DNA from 3 places in the Streptomyces sp. NPDC002669 genome. Region 1 is predicted to be linked to each of the others. Evidence: riboswitches for the same ligand, from Rfam matches in the RefSeq annotation. Region 1 holds a riboswitch; each other region holds the start of a gene.
What was found. Region 1 has a riboswitch for cobalamin ahead of ACFYW1_RS11355 (ribonucleoside-diphosphate reductase subunit alpha). Riboswitches for the same ligand answer to the same signal wherever they lie in the genome.
Positions count from the first base shown of each region.

Region 2: it holds a riboswitch for cobalamin, as region 1 does, so the genes downstream of both, ACFYW1_RS02440 (energy-coupling factor ABC transporter permease) here and ACFYW1_RS11355 (ribonucleoside-diphosphate reductase subunit alpha) in region 1, are expected to answer to the same signal.
Region 3: it holds a riboswitch for cobalamin, as region 1 does, so the genes downstream of both, ACFYW1_RS05105 (cobalamin biosynthesis protein) here and ACFYW1_RS11355 (ribonucleoside-diphosphate reductase subunit alpha) in region 1, are expected to answer to the same signal.

Region 1 covers NZ_JBIAQQ010000006.1:65,802-71,350, forward strand. Annotated here, with positions in the region: gene ACFYW1_RS11340 (GlxA family transcriptional regulator) at 1-56, opposite strand, end outside; gene ACFYW1_RS11345 (hypothetical protein) at 138-350, shown strand; gene ACFYW1_RS11350 (ribonucleotide-diphosphate reductase subunit beta) at 356-1,372, opposite strand; gene ACFYW1_RS11355 (ribonucleoside-diphosphate reductase subunit alpha) at 1,372-3,783, opposite strand; cobalamin riboswitch at 3,922-4,052, opposite strand; gene mctP (monocarboxylate uptake permease MctP) at 4,180-5,549, opposite strand, start outside.
Region 2 covers NZ_JBIAQQ010000001.1:551,444-556,992, reverse strand. Annotated here, with positions in the region: gene ACFYW1_RS02460 (TIGR02679 family protein) at 1-138, shown strand, start outside; gene ACFYW1_RS02455 (energy-coupling factor ABC transporter ATP-binding protein) at 162-1,013, opposite strand; gene cbiQ (cobalt ECF transporter T component CbiQ) at 1,010-1,759, opposite strand; gene ACFYW1_RS02445 (energy-coupling factor ABC transporter substrate-binding protein) at 1,769-2,149, opposite strand; gene ACFYW1_RS02440 (energy-coupling factor ABC transporter permease) at 2,146-2,850, opposite strand; cobalamin riboswitch at 2,880-3,064, opposite strand; gene ACFYW1_RS02435 (Gfo/Idh/MocA family protein) at 3,399-4,265, shown strand; gene ACFYW1_RS02430 (ArsR/SmtB family transcription factor) at 4,739-5,549, shown strand, end outside.
Region 3 covers NZ_JBIAQQ010000003.1:56,361-61,909, forward strand. Annotated here, with positions in the region: gene ACFYW1_RS05090 (class II aldolase/adducin family protein) at 1-94, opposite strand, end outside; gene ACFYW1_RS05095 (anion permease) at 441-1,712, shown strand; gene ACFYW1_RS05100 (hypothetical protein) at 1,748-1,978, shown strand; cobalamin riboswitch at 2,197-2,329, shown strand; gene ACFYW1_RS05105 (cobalamin biosynthesis protein) at 2,473-3,516, shown strand; gene ACFYW1_RS05110 (cobyric acid synthase) at 3,513-5,039, shown strand; gene ACFYW1_RS05115 (putative cobaltochelatase) at 5,164-5,549, shown strand, end outside.

The DNA of each region.
Region 1 (5,549 bases):
CCCAGTTCGAAGGGGTGGACATCGTCGAGCAGCAGAGCGGCGACATTGTTCAGCATGGAGTCAGTGTGGCAGTAATTCGACGTTCCATGACAGTCCTGCCACTGCCGCGACGGGCCCGCGCAGGCGACAGTAGAGCCATGAACGCATTCCTGAACGTCCTGGGCATAGCCGCACTTATCGCTCTCGTCCTGCTGCCCGCCCTGGCCGGGCTCGCCCGGGAGCGCCGCATCGACCGCGAACTGCGCTCCGCACAGCGGGCACGGAACGACGGACCGCCGAAAACGGCGGGCGCCGCGCAGCCTGTCAGAACCGCGCGGCGCCCGTACGTCAGAAGCTGGGCCAGGGTGTAGCAGACCTAGAAGTCGTCGTCGAAGGCGACCGAGCCCTCCACCGCCACCTGGTACGCGGACGGGCGGCGCTCGAAGAAGTTCGTCAGCTCCTGCACGCCCTGCAACTCCATGAACGAGAACGGGTTCTCGGAGCCGTAGACCGCCGGGAAGCCCAGCCGGGTGAGCCGCTGGTCGGCGACGCACTCCAGGTACTGCCGCATCGACTCGGTGTTCATGCCGGGCAGGCCCTCGCCGCACAGGTCGCGGCCGAACTGCAGCTCCGCCTCGACGGCCTCCTTGAGCATGTCCGTGACCTGCTGCTGGAGCTCCTCGTCGAAGAGGTCCGGCTCCTCCTTGCGGACGGTGTCCACGACCTCGAAGGCGAAGTTCATGTGCATCGTCTCGTCCCGGAACACCCAGTTGGTGCCCGTGGCGAGACCGTGCAGCAGCCCCCGCGAGCGGAACCAGTAGACGTAGGCGAACGCGCCGTAGAAGAACAGCCCCTCGATGCACGCCGCGAAGCAGATCAGGTTCAGCAGGAAGCGGCGGCGGTCGGCCTTCGTCTCCAGCCGCTCGATCTTCTCGACCGAGTCCATCCACCGGAAGCAGAACTGTGCCTTCTCCCGGATCGAGGGGATCTCCTCGACCGCGTCGAACGCCGCCGCCCGGTCGTCCGGATCGGGCAGGTAGGTGTCCAGCAGCGTCAGATAGAACTGGACGTGCACGGCTTCCTCGAAGAGCTGCCGCGACAGGTACAGCCGCGCCTCGGGGGAGTTGATGTGCTTGTACAGCGTCAGCACGAGGTTGTTGGAGACGATCGAGTCACCCGTGGCGAAGAACGCGACGAGCCGGCCGATCAGGTGCTGCTCGCCCGGCGACAGCTTGGCGAGGTCGGCCACGTCGGAGTGCAGATCGACCTCCTCCACCGTCCAGGTGTTCTTGATCGCGTCCCGGTAGCGCTCGTAGAAGTCCGGGTAGCGCATGGGACGCAGGGTCAGTTCGAAGCCCGGGTCGAGCAGGTTCTTCGCTTCGCTGGCGGTCATTACTGGCAGGCCTCGCAGGACTCGGGGTTTTCCAGGGAGCAGGCGATGGCGTCCGCGTCGGGCGCCGAAGCCTGCTGTACGGGGACGGGGGCGGCGGCCGACGCCTGGCCGGACGCGGCCCGGGCGATCCGGGTCGCCGGGCGCGAACGCAGGTAGTACGTGGTCTTCAGCCCCTGCTTCCAGGCGTACGCGTACATCGAGGAGAGCTTGCCGATCGTCGGCGTCTCCATGAAGAGGTTCAGCGACTGGCTCTGGTCGAGGAACGGGGTACGGGCCGCCGCCATGTCGATCAGACCGCGCTGCGGGATCTCCCACGCCGTGCGGTACAGCGCCCGCACGTCCTCGGGGATCCAGGCGAAGCCCTGCACGGAGCCGCTCGCCTCGCGCAGCGCCTCCCGGGTGCGCGCGTCCCACACCCCCAGCCGCTTCAGGTCCTCCACCAGGTACGCGTTGACCTGGAGGAACTCCCCGCTGAGCGTCTCGCGCTTGAAGAGGTTGGAGACCTGCGGCTCGATGCACTCGTACACGCCCGCGATCGAGGCGATCGTCGCCGTCGGCGCGATGGCCAGCAGCAGCGAGTTGCGCATCCCGGTCCGTGCGACGCGGGCGCGCAGCGCGTCCCAGCGCTCCGGCCAGTTCGGCTCGACGCCGTAGTGGTCGGGGTGCAGCACCCCGCGCGCGGCGCGCGTCTGCTCCCAGGCGGGCAGCGGGCCGGACCGCTCGGCCAGGTCGCAGGACGCCTCGTACGCGGCGAGCATGATCCGCTCGGAGATCTTCGTGGAGAGCGCGCGGGCCCCGGCGGAGTCGAACGGCAGCCGCAGCCGGAAGAAGACGTCCTGGAGACCCATGGCTCCCAGGCCCACCGGGCGCCACCGGGCGTTGGAGCGGGCGGCCTGCTCGGTCGGGTAGAAGTTGATGTCGACGACCCGGTCCAGGAAGGTCACCGCGGTGCGGACGGTGGCGTCCAGCCGCTCCCAGTCGATGGCACCGTCGACGACGAACGCGCCGAGGTTGACCGAGCCCAGGTTGCAGACGGCCGTCTCGCCGTCGTCGGTGACCTCCAGGATCTCCGTGCACAGGTTCGAGGAGTGGACGACGCGGCCCGGCTCGGCGGTCTGGTTGGCGGTCCGGTTGGCGGCGTCCTTGAACGTCATCCAGCCCTGACCGGTCTGGGCGAGGGTACGCATCATCCGGCCGTACAGCTCACGGGCGGGCATCGACTTGCGGGCCAGCCCCTTCGCCTCGGCGGCCCGGTACGCGGCGTCGAACTCCTCGCCCCACAGGTCCACCAGCTCGGGCACGTCGGCGGGCGAGAACAGCGACCAGCGGCCGTCCGCCTCGACCCGGCGCATGAACTCGTCCGGGATCCAGTGCGCCAGGTTGAGGTTGTGCGTGCGCCGCTGGTCCTCGCCCGTGTTGTCCCGCAGCTCCAGGAACTCCTCGATGTCCGCGTGCCAGGTCTCCAGGTAGACCGCGGCGGCACCCTTGCGCCGGCCGCCCTGGTTGACCGCGGCGACCGAGGCGTCGAGCGTCTTCAGGAACGGCACGATGCCGTTGGAGTGCCCGTTGGTGCCGCGGATCAGCGAACCCCGGGAACGGATGCGGGAGTACGGCAGACCGATGCCGCCGGCGTGCTTGGAGAGCCGGGCCACCTGGTGGTAGCGGTCGTAGATCGAGTCCAGCTCGTCGAGCGGGGAGTCCAGCAGGTAGCAGGAGGACATCTGCGGGTGCCGGGTGCCGGAGTTGAAGAGGGTCGGCGAGGAGGGCAGGTAGTCGAGCCGGCTCATCAGCTCGTACAGCGCCGCGACCTCGTCCACGGCGCGCGGGGAGTCGTCCTCGGCGAGCCCGGACGCGACCCGGAGCATGAAGTGCTGCGGCGTCTCGACGACCTGGCGGGTGTGCGGGTGGCGCAGCAGGTAGCGGCTGTGCAGGGTCCGCAGCCCGAAGTAGCCGAAGCGGTCGTCGGCGCCGTCGGCGAGCGCCCGCTCCACCAGCGCGTCGAGGGCGTCCGCGTTGCGGGCGACGAAGTCGGCCGTGCGGTCCGCGATCAGGCCCTCGCGGTGTCCGACGGCGACCGAGGCGGAGAAGGAGACGGCGCCCTGTCCGGCGGCCTCGTCCGCGATGGCGCGGGTCAGGAGCCGGGCGGCGAGCCGGGAGTAGGCGGGGTCCTCGGAGATCAGCCCGGCGGCGGCCTCGGTGGCCAGCGAACACAGCTCGGCCTCGTCCGCCCGTGCGCTGCGGCCGCGCAGCGCGGCGGCGGCGACGCGACCGGGGTCGGTGTCGGGCAGATCGGCGGTGAGGTCGGTCAGGGTCCGCAGCAGCGCGGCCCCCGGTCCGTCGGGTGCGGCTGCCTCGGAAACGGCGGCCGTGGACGTGGCGACCGATGCCGGATCGGCTGGTGCGATGGTCACGTGGGGGCTCTCCCTCGCTCGGCTCGGGGCCGGCGGGGGAACGGGCGGCCGGGCGGGCGCGCCCGGGAACGGGACAGCACCGCGCACGGCGTCCGCCGGCCCAACCGCGAGGCCCGGACGTCTGGCGCCCGGATCGGTCGAACCGGACGCGCTGCCGGCAGGTCCTCGGACTTGTTCGGGGTGCGCGAATGCGCACTGAGTACACCGTTGCGGGACAGTTCCGGATTCGCACCGGATTCCCCTGCGGCGACAGCGAGGATGAGCATACATGTGGGGGCCGCCCGATGAGGCGGCCCCCACATGTTGTGTCGGTCGGTTCGATCCGGACCGACGGGAAGGGCCCTGCGGGCCTTCCGGGAACGACCGGCGGCCCGTTCCTTTCGTGCGGGTCGGGCGTCAGTGGCCGCCGGGCGCACCCGCCGTGGCGGGCGGGAGCTCGGTGGCGACACCCGGGTCGCCCGCGTCGGCCGTGTAGTCGGACGGCGAGGTCTCGTCGATCCCGGCGGGCGCCTTCAGGGCGTTCAGGACGAAGGTGAGCACCACCACGACCACCACGTTCAGCACGAACGCGGTGAGACCGATGTAGCCGATCTCGCCGATGCCGGGGATCTCCGCGGACGAGCCGCCGAAGTGCTTCTGTGTCGGCGAGGCGACGCCGTACGCGGCCACCGTCCCGTACACCATGCCGACGGCCCAGCCCGCGAGCAGCGCCCAGCGGTGGAACCAGCGGGTGAACAGGCCGCCGACCAGGGCCGGCATCGTCTGGAGGATCCAGATCCCGCCGAGCAGCTGGAAGTTGATCGCGACCGTCTTGTCCATCGTGAGGACGAAGGCGAGCGCCCCGACCTTGACCAGCAGCGAGACCAGCTTGGAGACCTTGGTCTCCTGCTCCGGGGTCGCGTCCGGCTTCAGGAAGTCCTTGTAGATGTTGCGGGTGAAGAGGTTGGCCGCGGCGATCGACATGATCGCGGCGGGCACCAGGGCACCGATGCCGATGGCGGCGAACGCGACGCCCGCGAACCAGTCCGGGAACATGTTCTCGAACAGCTGCGGAATGGCCAGCTGCCCGTTGTCCACCTTGATCCCGGCGGCGATCGCCATGAAGCCGAGCAACGCCAGCAGGCCCAGCATCAGCGAGTACAGCGGCAGGATCGTGGTGTTGCGCCGGATCACGTTCCGGCTGCGGCTGGAGAGCGTCGCCGTGATCGAGTGCGGGTACATGAAGAGTGCCAGTGCCGAGCCCAGTGCCAGGGTGGCGTATCCCCAGTGGCCCGCCTCGCCCGGTGCGAGCGCGCCGCGCGGTTTGCCGGTGGCCGGGTTGGTCTGCGAGAACGCCTCGCCCGCCTTGGCGAAGATGTCGTCGAAGCCGCCCAGCTTGATCGGGATGTAGATGATCGCCACCGCGATGACCAGGTAGATCAGCCCGTCCTTGACGAACGCGATCAGCGCGGGGGCCCGCAGTCCGGACGAGTAGGTGTACGCGGCGAGCACCGCGAACGCGATCAGCAGCGGCAGGTCCTTGATGAACCAGTGGGTGTTCTCGCCACCGCCGACGCCCATCACGTCCAGCACCGCCTGGATGCCGACGAGCTGGAGCGCGATGTACGGCATCGTGGCGAGGATGCCGGTGAGGGCGACCGCCAGCGACAGGCCCTTCGAGCCGAACCGCCCGCGCACGAAGTCCGAGGTGGTGACGTACCCGTGCTTGTGCGAGACCGACCACAGCCGGGGCAGGAAGGTGAAGATCAGCGGGTACACGAGGATCG
Region 2 (5,549 bases), on a different contig from region 1:
ACCGGCGTGCCCGCCGCGACCCCGTGGGACCCGGCCCTGGCCGTCGCCCTCGCCGAGCACGGGATCCGGGTCGAGGAGGAGGCGGTGCTCGACGATCTGCTCTCGGACCTGGGGGAGCGGGTCCGTCGCGGCGGATGAGCCCGGGGACGTGCCCCGGCGGCTCAGCGGTCGGCCGGGACCTCCGGCATCAGCGCGGCCAGTTCCTCCGGGGTGCGCGGACCAGTGGTGTTTTCGGTCAACAGGCCGTGAGTGCGCAGGAGTTCGGCTGTCACGATGCCCCACGGCAGGCGCAGCCCCGCCTGTCGGAGCAGGTCCGTGCGGGCGAGGGCGGCGGGTGCCGGGCCGAGGTGCGCGCCGGACGGGGTGAGGAGTGCGGCGTCGTCGGCCCAGCGCAGGGCGAGATCGACGTCATGGGTGGCCATGACGACGGTGGTGCCGTTCGCACGGAGCCGGTCGAGGGTGTCGAGCAGCCGCTCCTGACCGTCCGGGTCGAGGCCGGCGGTCGGCTCGTCGAGGATCAGCACCCGGGGCCGCATGGCGACGGCGCCGGCGATCGCGGTCCGCTTGCGCTGCCCGTAGGACAGCAGATGGGTGGGGCGGTCGGCCAGCGCGCCGATGTCCAGGGCGGTGAGCGCCTCGTCGACGCGCGCCCGCACCTCGGCGTCGGGCAGGCCCAGGTTGAGCGGGCCGAAGGACACGTCCTGGAGGACGGACGCGGCGAAGAGCTGGTCGTCGGGGTCCTGCACCACCAGTTGCACGGTCGTGCGCAGCCGGGTCAGCCCCTTGCGGTCGTACGCGACAGGGTTCCCCTCGACGGTCAGTTGCCCGGTACGCGGCCGCAGCCCGCCGCTGAGCAGCCGCATCAGTGTGGTCTTGCCGCTGCCGTTGCGGCCCAGCAGCGCGAGCGCGCGCCCCTCGCGCACCTCGAAGTCGAGGCCGTCGAGCACGGTCGGCCCGTCCTCGTACGAGAAGGACGCGCCCCGCAGGGCGACCAGGGCGGCGGGCTCGCTCATGACAGCGGCCTTTCCAGTACGAGGGTGATGACGGTCAGTGCCGCGAGCAGCGCGAGGCTCGCCGCGGTGAAGGGGACGGAGACCCGGGCCTCGGGCACCAGGACGCGCAGGGTGCCGTCGTAGCCCCGGCCGGCGAGCCCGGCCTGGAGCCGCGCCGCCCGGTCGAAGGCCCGGACGAACGCGGTGGCGCCGAGCCCGCCGAGGGAACGCCAGGCGGCGGCCCGCGTGGTGTGCCCGAGCCGGGCCGCCTGCGCCTGACGGATCAGGCGCATGGAGTCGAGCAGCAGGAAACTCATGCGGTACGTCACCAGGGCGACGTCCACGACCGGAGCGGGCACCCCGGCCCGCACCAGGCGCGGCAGCAGGTCGGACATCGGTGTGGTGAAGGCGAACAGCAGCACCCCGAGGGAGGCGGCCGAGGTGCGCAGCAGGAGTTCTCCCGCCCGGACCGGCCCGTCGTCGGCGAGGGCCACGAACCCGTCGGGGCCGCCGACCTGCACCAGCAGGGTGGCCGCCCCGGTCACGCAGAACCCCAACGGCACCCGGTACGCCCGCCACAGCCGCCGGCCCGGCACGCCCGCCGGGCCGGTCAGCAGCACGAGCGCCGTCACCAGGACGAGCGCCGCGCCGGGCCAGGGCGGCAGCGAGATCGCGAGCACGGTGAGCCCGAGTCCGAGCACGGCCTTGTCCACGGGGTGACGGCGGCGCCAGCGGTTGCTGTGCGCCGCCTCGTCGATCGGCAGCATGCGGCGGGCTCAGGCTTCCCCGGCGGGGGAGCCGTCGGCGCCGAGGGACGTGCCATCGGTGTCCCGCCGTGCCCGCTCCTGCGCCTGCGCGAGTTCCGCGCCCTGGCGGCGGCCCCGGCGCAGCCCGAAGTAGTAGGCGAGGACGCCCGCGCCGAGCGCGGCCTGGAGGGCGAAGAGCGCCGACTCGATCTCGCCGGAGGGCGGTTCGTACAGGGGCGAGAACCAGGGCTCGTAGTCCGGTTCGATCTCGGTGATCGCCGTTTCCGCCTCGGCGTCGGCGCCCGCGAACGGCTCCTCCTTGTGGTCGCCGAGGCCGAGCGCCAGCGGCAGGACCGCGAGCGCGGCCACGACGAGCAGCAACAGGGCGTTGATCTTCGCGTTACGGCTCATCGGGCCACTCCCCCGGGCGCGCCGTCCGGGGTCGCCCGGCGGGTCAGGAACACACCCAGCCGGGTCAGTTCCCCCTTGCTGGACTGCACCAGCAGCCGCATCACGACCACCGTCAGCAGGCCCTCGCTCACCGCGAGCGGGATCTGGGTGACGGCGAAGATGGAGCCGAACTTGCCGAGCGCGCCCAGGAATCCGCTGCTGGGGTCGGGGAAGGCCAGCGCCAGCTGCACACTGGTGACGCAGTAGGTGGAGAGGTCGGCGACGAACGCGGCGAAGAACACCGCCACCATCAGCGGCACCTCGAACCGCCGCAGCAGCCGGTACAGCGCGTATCCGGCCCAGGGGCCGACGATCGCCATCGAGAAGACGTTGGCGCCGAGCGTGGTCAGGCCGCCGTGGGCCAGCAGCAGCGCCTGGAAGAGCAGGGTGATGGTGCCGAGCACCGCCATGATCGGCGGCCGGAAGAGGATGGCGCCCAGCCCGGTACCGGTGGGATGCGAGCAGCTCCCGGTCACCGAAGGGAGTTTCAGGGCCGACAGGACGAAGGTGAAGGCACCGGACGCGCCGAGGAGCAGGGTGCTCTCCGGGTGTTCCTTGACCTCACGGGTGAGTGACCGTACTCCGTGTACGACGAACGGCGCGGACGCGACGCCCCAGGCGATCGCGTGCGCCGGAGGCAGAAAGCCCTCGGCTATGTGCATGGCTCAGTAGACCCTCTCCAGCACCTCGTGGATGGTTGACGCGCCTTGGCCGGTCTCCTGGCTGACGGGTACCACCGCCCGTGCTCCGCCTTCCCGGGTCCGAGGACCCAGTGGCTGCCCGCAGGGGGCTGGAGCCGGACTTCCCGATCACAGTGGCGAGGGCCGCACCGGTATCGCACCGGATTTCCCGTTCACCAAGGCGTGGTGACAGTAATGCCTGGCCCGGGGTGGTGACAACCACGCCGGGAGGGGGCGGGGAGCGCCGCGCGCACGCCTGCGCGCCCGCGCGTACCGGGCGCGATGCCGGGTGCACCACGCCCGTTTCCGCACGCCCGCGCACCTGCGCGCAGGGGCCGGGGCGCTGTGTCGGTCACCTGCGCGGATGGCGACAGCCATCGGTAGGTGGCGGTGGCCGAGGAGCCGCGTCCGGTGGCGCTGCCGCACGGCACTCCTGGCGGCGCGGGCCGGGGCCGTTCGCCCCTGTGCGAGACTCGATGCCGCACCACGGGCGGGCGGGTCGCCGCCACCGATGAAGGGAACGTCTCCGGATGCGCATCGGGATCGTCGGCACCGACAGCAGCCACGTCGACCAGATCGTCCGCCACCTCAACGTCGACGGAGCGGCCGGTGACGCGCGCGTCGTGGCGCTCAGCGGCGGGCCCGGTCCGCGCAACGACGCCCTGGCGGCCACCGGCGGGATCACGAGCATCGTCGACGAGCCCACCGGGCTGCTCGGACTGGTCGACGCCGTCGTCGTCGCGGACCGGTACGGCACGCGCCACCGCGACCTCGCGGTCCCCTTCCTGGCCGAGGGCCTCGCGGTGTTCGTCGACAAGCCGCTCGCCCGCACCACCGAGGACGCCCGGGCCATGGTCGACACCGCGCTCGCCCACGGCGCGCCGCTCACCTCGTCCTCGGCGCTCCGCTGGATCCCGGACACCGAGGAACTCGCGGCCCGGTCGGCGGCGAACGGTGCACCGCATCTGGTCGTCGTGTCCGGGCCCGCCGACCCCGACAGCGAGTACGACGGAATCTTCTTCTACGGGATCCACGCGGTGGACATCGCCCTCCGGCTCGCACCCGGAGCGATCTCGGGCATCCGCACGGACCTCACCGACACCACCGTCACCGCGTCGTTCACCGCGGGCGGCACCCGGGTCGTGGTGAACCTCGTCCGGCCGGGCGGCACGGAGCAGATCCCGTTCCACGCGATGGCCCTCACCCGTGAGGCCATGGCCCAGCGGACGCTCGTCCCCGGCGCGGACTACTGCGTACCGGGCCTCGAAGCGTTCCTGGAGATGGCCCGTACGGGCAGGCAGCCCCTCGGGCACGAGGACCTGTTGCGTCCGGTCGAGGTCCTGGAGGCCGTCGCCGAGGCCCTGGACGAGGCGACCGCCGGTCCCCGGACGGGGTGAACCGGGGCGGCCCCGGTCCTGCCGCGACCGCGCCGACGAGGGCGCCCCGCGGATCGGACGGAGGTTGCGGCGGAGTGACGGGAGAGGGGCCGAAAGGTGTCTCCCGGAGGACGGTTGGCCTGGTGGGGGCTCTTCAGAGGGCGCTTCCCGGCGGGAAGTCAACACACTTTCAGGCAACATGTCTAGACCAGAGAAGGCTACCTTCCGCGCCCGGGCGCTCGCCCCGAGTGACGGTCGTGTGACCTGGGGCACAACGTTATTGACAGTCGTCGTGCGGGTGCCGAAAGCTCGTGCATCATTGGTCTGGACCACGAGGGGTGGGCGGGGTTCATGTTCGATCCGTCATGCGCTTCCGGCGCCGAAGCGTCGCTCATTCGAAGTGAACACGACTTCAGAGCATGGGAGTTGACGGTCCGTCGGCTCTTTGCCGGAGTGTTCGCTCCGGTGCGTCGACGTGCGGACCTGGAGGGCTGATGGACCGACAGCAGCCCGACGTACGGCTGGCGCTGTGCGATCTGTGGCAGGCGTTCGGTGCAGTCGCGCTGTTGACCCGGTACGGCCCCGACGCCCCCTGGCCCCACCGTTCCTGGGCCCGCGAGGCGCACGGGGCGCTGACGCCGCGCCTGAGGTCCGTGGTCGCCCTGGCCCGGCGGCGGGGGCGCGTCCCCTCGTTCCTGGGGGCGGGCATCGCCGCGCGGCGGACGGGGATCGCGGAGGAGCTGGACGAACTGGCGCGCACCCCGGCCGCCCCGGTCCGCGACGAGATCGCCCGGGAGTACCCGGCGCCCGTCGAGGATCCTCCGATCGCCGCGCTGATCCGTGACCCGGAGAGTCAACTCCATTACTTGGCAGCCGATTTCGCGAACTTCTGGCGCGTCGCGATCGAACCGCGCGAGGCCGGACTGACGCGCTGCCTGGAGGAGGAGATCCTCTTCCGCTCGCGCACCCTGGCGATGAGCGGGGGAGCGGCGCTCCTCCATGAACTGGGTCTGCCGCTCGAACACGCCGACGAAGCGGGGCGGTTGACCGCCGTGCCGATGATGTTCGCGGACGGCACCCACTGGTGGTCGGTCGCCGGCGGCCGGACCACGGTCTCCTTCGCGGCACGGGGAGCGGGGCTCCTGCACACCGGCCGTACCGGCCCGGTGCGGGAGGGCACCGCGCAGGACCGGCGCGAGGACCGCCTGGCGATCCTGCTGGGCCGGGGGCGCGCCTCGGTCGTACGCGAACTGGCCGAACCGATCACCACCTCCGCGCTCGCCGACCATCTGGGACTCGCCGCGA
Region 3 (5,549 bases), on a different contig from region 1:
TCCCGACGACGAGGCCCTCGGCCGCCGTCCTGCGGGCGGTGGCGACGACACCGTCCCAGGCCCGCCCGATCGCGTCCCGCTGCTGATCGCTCATGCGCCGATCCTGTCAGGCCGGAGGACGGACGGACACGCGTTCGGCCGGGACGGACGCAGTGGGGACCGGTCGGTGGCCGGTTCCTTTCCCCGGGTGCGGGCGGCTCGCGGCCCGGGGGCGCCCCCGACGGAGCGACGGGTTCCGGGCGGGGCCGGAAGCCGGTCCGCCCGGCGGCGGCCCCCTCGGTCGAACGGATGGCCGAGGCCCCGCCGCCGACCGCGAACGGAGATAAGCGGAATGACACCAATCGCTTGGCAACACCGCAGCGCCCTGCCCAGTTCACCTTCCGTTCACTAAGGTTGCCTACGGTCTACGCACCAATGACGTCGAACGATTGCCTGGGTAAATGGAACACATCACGCTGCTCCTCGCGATTGTGATCGTGACAGCTCTAGTGTTCGATTTCACGAACGGTTTCCATGACACCGCGAACGCGATGGCGACGACCATCTCGACCGGTGCACTCAGACCGAAGACAGCGGTGGCCATGTCCGCCGTTCTCAATCTCGTCGGCGCGTTCCTGTCGGTGGAGGTCGCCAAGACGATCTCCGGCGGGATCATCAACGAGGACGGGCTGCGCACAGAAGTGATCTTCGCGGCACTCGTCGGCGCCATTCTGTGGAATCTGCTGACCTGGCTGGTCGGACTCCCGTCCAGCTCCTCGCACGCCCTGTTCGGCGGCCTGATCGGCGCGGCCGTCATGTCGGCCGGCTGGTCCTCCGTCAACGGCGGCACCGTGGTCACCAAGGTGCTGCTCCCCGCGGTCGCCGCCCCGATCGTCGCCGGACTGGCCGCGCTGCTGGCCACCAGGCTGACGTACCGGATCGGCGGGAAGATCCGCAACGACGCCCAGGAGAAGGCCACCGCCAAGGGTTACCGCGCCGGTCAGATCGCCTCGGCCGGACTGGTCTCCCTCGCCCACGGCACCAACGACGCGCAGAAGACCATGGGCATCATCACCCTGGCCCTGGTCACCGGCGGCGTCCTGAGCCCCGGTTCCAACCCGCCGGTCTGGGTGATCGTGTCCGCCGGTCTGGCCATCGCCCTCGGCACCTACCTGGGCGGCTGGCGCATCATCCGCACCATGGGCAGCGGTCTCACCGACCTCCGGCCGCCGCAGGGCTTCGCCGCCCAGACCAGCGCGGCCACGGTCATCCTGGCCTCCTCGCACCTCGGTTTCTCCCTCTCCACCACCCAGTCCTGCTCCGGCGCCGTGATGGGCGCGGGCCTCGGCCGGCAGGGCGGTGTGGTCCGCTGGTCCACCGCCACCCGGATGTTCGTCGCCTGGGGTCTGACCCTCCCGGCCGCCGGTCTGGTCGGCGCGGGCGCCGAGCTCCTCACCAAGCAGGGCACCTGGGGTGTCGTCGTCGTCGCGGCGCTGCTGATCGCGGGTTCCGGCTCGATCTGGCTGATCTCGCGCCGCAAGCCGGTCGGCCACGGCGACGTCGCCCCGGCGGACGGCGACGCCGAGCCCGCGGGCGTCATCACCACGGCCATCGCCGCCGTCAGCCCGCCGCCCACCGCGGCCCAGGCACCGGTCCAGAACCTCACGGCCACCATCGCGGCCCCGGCCGCAACCACCACCACCCAGGACCCGGCGCGACCCGCCACCGTCTGAGCGGGCCGTCCAGGCCGGCCGTCTAAGGAATCAGCATGAAAATCGACTGGGCAGCCCTCGGTTCCGTGTTCGGCGTCTCCCTCGTGGTCACCGTCGCCCTGGTGGGCCTCTTCACCCTCGGCATCGTCGGCCTCTCCAAGCAGGCCGAACCGGCGGCGCAGGGCGGCTCCGGCGGCTCGGTACTGCTGGCCCGCGCCGGGGCGTACGCCTGCTTCGCGCTGTGCGCGGCGGCGGTCGCGTACGGGATCTTCCTGATCGTCGCCTGAACACACGCGTCACGCCGGGCACACGCATCGCGCCTGAACACATGCATCACGGCTGAGCGCACACGGCACGGAGGGCCGGACACCCGCGGGGTGTCCGGCCCTTTGCCGTGCGCCCGGGGCGATGTGGGTCTCAGCACACTGCACCGTCGCAGGTCAACGGCAGGTTGACGGGCGTTCGCGGGGCGTGGTGGACTGCCGGAGCCAATCACGGCGACAGCAGAGGAAGCCGGTGCGAATCCGGCGCGGTCCCGCCACTGTCACCGGGGAGCGGTCCCCCAACACCGGAAGTCACGGCACGCGCGAGCGGGCTGGAAGGCCGGGGGCACCGCGGATCCGGGAGCCAGGAGACTCTCGTCGCCGGTCACGTCGAACCAGGGCGCGGACCCTGAGTGAGGACATATCGCCATGCCTGGCTGCCGTGCGTCCGTCGTCGGGGCGCTCTCGCCGAGAGCCGCCCGTACCGGGATCCTCCGAGGCACGACGGCCGGTTGAGCGTGCGAGCCGACCGCGTCTTCGCGTACGGCGCCGCCGCCGGTCTGCTCGGCGACCTGCTGCTCGGTGACCCCCGCAGGGGGCATCCGGTGGCCGGGTTCGGGCGGGCCGCGGCGGGCGTCGAGCGCCGTCTGTGGCACGACCACCGCGGGTGGGGCGCGCTGCACGCCCTCGTCTGTGCCGGAGGCGTCGCGGGCGGTGCCGCGCTGGTGGCCCGCGCCCTGCGCGAGCGCCCCGCCGCCTCCGTCGCGCTGACCGCCGCCACCACCTGGTCCGTCGTCGGCGGCACGTCCCTGGGCCGCGAGGCGCGGGCCATCGGCGACGCCCTGGCGACCGGCGACATCGAGCTGGCCCGCGAACGGCTGCCGCACCTGTGCGGGCGCGACCCGCAGTCCCTCGACGGACCGCAGATCGCCCGCGCCGTGGTGGAGTCCGTGGCCGAGAACACCTCGGACGCCGTGGTCGGCGCTCTGGTGTGGGGTGCCCTGGGCGGGGTGCCCGGACTGGCCGGTTTCCGGGCCGTCAACACCCTGGACGCCATGGTCGGCCACAAGTCGCCCCGGTACCGGCGCTACGGCTGGGCCTCGGCCCGCCTCGACGACCTCGCGGGCTGGCCCGGCGCCCGGCTGACCGCCCTGCTCGCCGTGGCCGCGGGAGGCCGGCCGGGCGCGGCGGTACGGGCCTGGCGGGCCGATGCCAGCCGTCACCCGAGCCCCAACGCGGGCCCGGTGGAGGCCGCGTTCGCGGGCGCGCTCGGCGTACGGCTCGGCGGGACCCTCGCGTACGGCGGCCGGGTCGAGCACCGTCCCGTGCTCAACGGGGAGGCCGGCCGGGCGGTGGAGGCCGCGGACATCGAGCGCGCGGTGCGGCTGTCGCGCCGGGTGGGCGTGCTGGCCCTGGGCGTGTGCGCGGTGGGCCGGTTCGGCGTGTCGCTCGCCGCCCGGCGGATCGCGGGGCGCCGGACGGCCGTGACCGACGGGGCCGGCCCCCGCACCTCCGGACCCCGCACCCCCGGATCTCTCATCCCAGGACGGAGAAACCCATGAGCGGCGGGCTGCTGATCGCCGGAACCACCTCCGACGCCGGCAAGAGCGTCGTCACCGCGGGCATCTGCCGCTGGCTGGTGCGCCGGGGCGTGAAGGTGGCGCCCTTCAAGGCGCAGAACATGTCGCTGAACTCGTTCGTCACCCATGAGGGCGCCGAGATCGGGCGCGCCCAGGCCATGCAGGCCCGGGCCGCCCGGGTGGAGCCGTCCGCGCTGATGAACCCGGTGCTGCTCAAGCCGGGCGGCGACCGCTCCAGCCAGGTCGTCCTGATGGGGAAGCCGGTCGGCGAGATGAGCGCGCGCGGCTACCACGGCGGCCGGCAGGAGGCGCTGTTCTCCACGGTCGTGGACTGCCTGGAGCAGCTGCGGGGCACGTATGACGCGGTGATCTGCGAAGGGGCGGGCAGTCCGGCCGAGATCAATCTGCGGCGCACGGACATCGTGAACATGGGGGTCGCGCGGGCGGCGGGCTTTCCCGTGGTGGTGGTCGGCGACATCGACCGCGGCGGGGTCTTCGCCTCGTTCTTCGGCACGACGGCGCTGCTGGCCCCCGAGGACCAGGCGCTGATCGCGGGCTACCTGGTGAACAAGTTCCGCGGCGACGTGTCGCTGCTGGAGCCGGGCATGGAGATGCTGCGCGGGCTCACCGGGCGGGGGACGTACGGGGTGCTGCCCTTCGCCCACGGCCTCGGCATCGACGAGGAGGACGGGCTGCGGGTCTCGCTGCGCGGCGCGGTGCGCGAGTCGGTCGTCGCCCCGCCGCACGGCGAGGACGTGCTGCGGGTCGCGGTGTGCGCGGTGCCCCTGATGTCGAACTTCACCGACGTGGACGCGCTGGCCGCCGAGCCCGGCGTCGTCGTCCGGTTCGTGGACCGGGCCGAGGAGCTGTCCGACGCCGACCTCGTCGTGGTGCCGGGGACCCGCGGCACCGTGAAGGCGCTGGCCTGGCTGCGCGAGCGGGGTCTCGCCGACGCGCTGGTGCGGCGCGCGGCCGAGGGCCTGCCGGTCCTCGGCATCTGCGGCGGCTTCCAGGTCCTGGGCGAGCACATCGAGGACGAGGTCGAGTCCCGCGCGGGCCGGGTCGAGGGGCTGGGCCTGCTGCCCGTACGCATCCGATTCGACCGCGAGAAGACCCTCGCCCGTCCCGCCGGCGAGGCCCTCGGCGCGCCCGTCGAGGGGTACGAGATCCACCACGGCGTCGCGGACGTGCACGGCGGGGAGCCGTTCCTGGACGGGTGCCGGGTCGGTGCCGTGTGGGGCACCCACTGGCACGGCTCGCTGGAGAGCGACGCGTTCCGCCGCCGCTTCCTGGCCGAGGTGGCGCGGGCCGCGGGCCGGCGTTTCGTCCCCGCCCCCGACACCGCCTTCGGCGCGCTGCGGGAGGAGCAGCTCGACCGGCTCGGCGACCTGATCGAGGAACACGCCGACACCGACGCGCTGCTGCGGCTCATCGAGTCGGGCGCGCCGTCGGGCCTGCCCTTCCTTCCGCCCGGCGCGCCCCCGGCACCCGGGGCGCGCGCATGAACACCCCTTCGGGCACCGCGCCGGGAGCGTCCCGGACGGTGCCGTCGGCCCCGGCCGGCGTCCCGGCCCCGACGGGCTCCGACACCGGCGGGACCGCCGCCCCTCGTTCCTCCAAGGAGGCACCGTGAGTACGCCGTACCCCTTCACCGCCGTCGTCGGACAGGATGACCTCCGGCTCGGGCTGCTGCTGAACGCCGTATCGCCCGCCGTCGGCGGGGTGCTGGTGCGGGGTGAGAAGGGCACCGCCAAGTCGACCGCCGTGCGGGCGCTCGCCGCGCTCATGCCGGACGTCCCGGTGGTCCCCGGGTGCCGTTTCTCGTGCGACCCGGCGTCGCCCGACCCGGCGTGTCCGGACGGCCCGCACGGGGCCGGGGACGGCGTGTCGCGGGGGGCCCGGATGGTGGAGCTGCCCGTCGGCGCGTCCGAGGACCGGCTGGTCGGGGCGCTCGACATCGAGCGGGCCCTCTCCGAGGGCGTCAAGGCGTTCGAGCCCGGCCTGCTGGCCGCCGC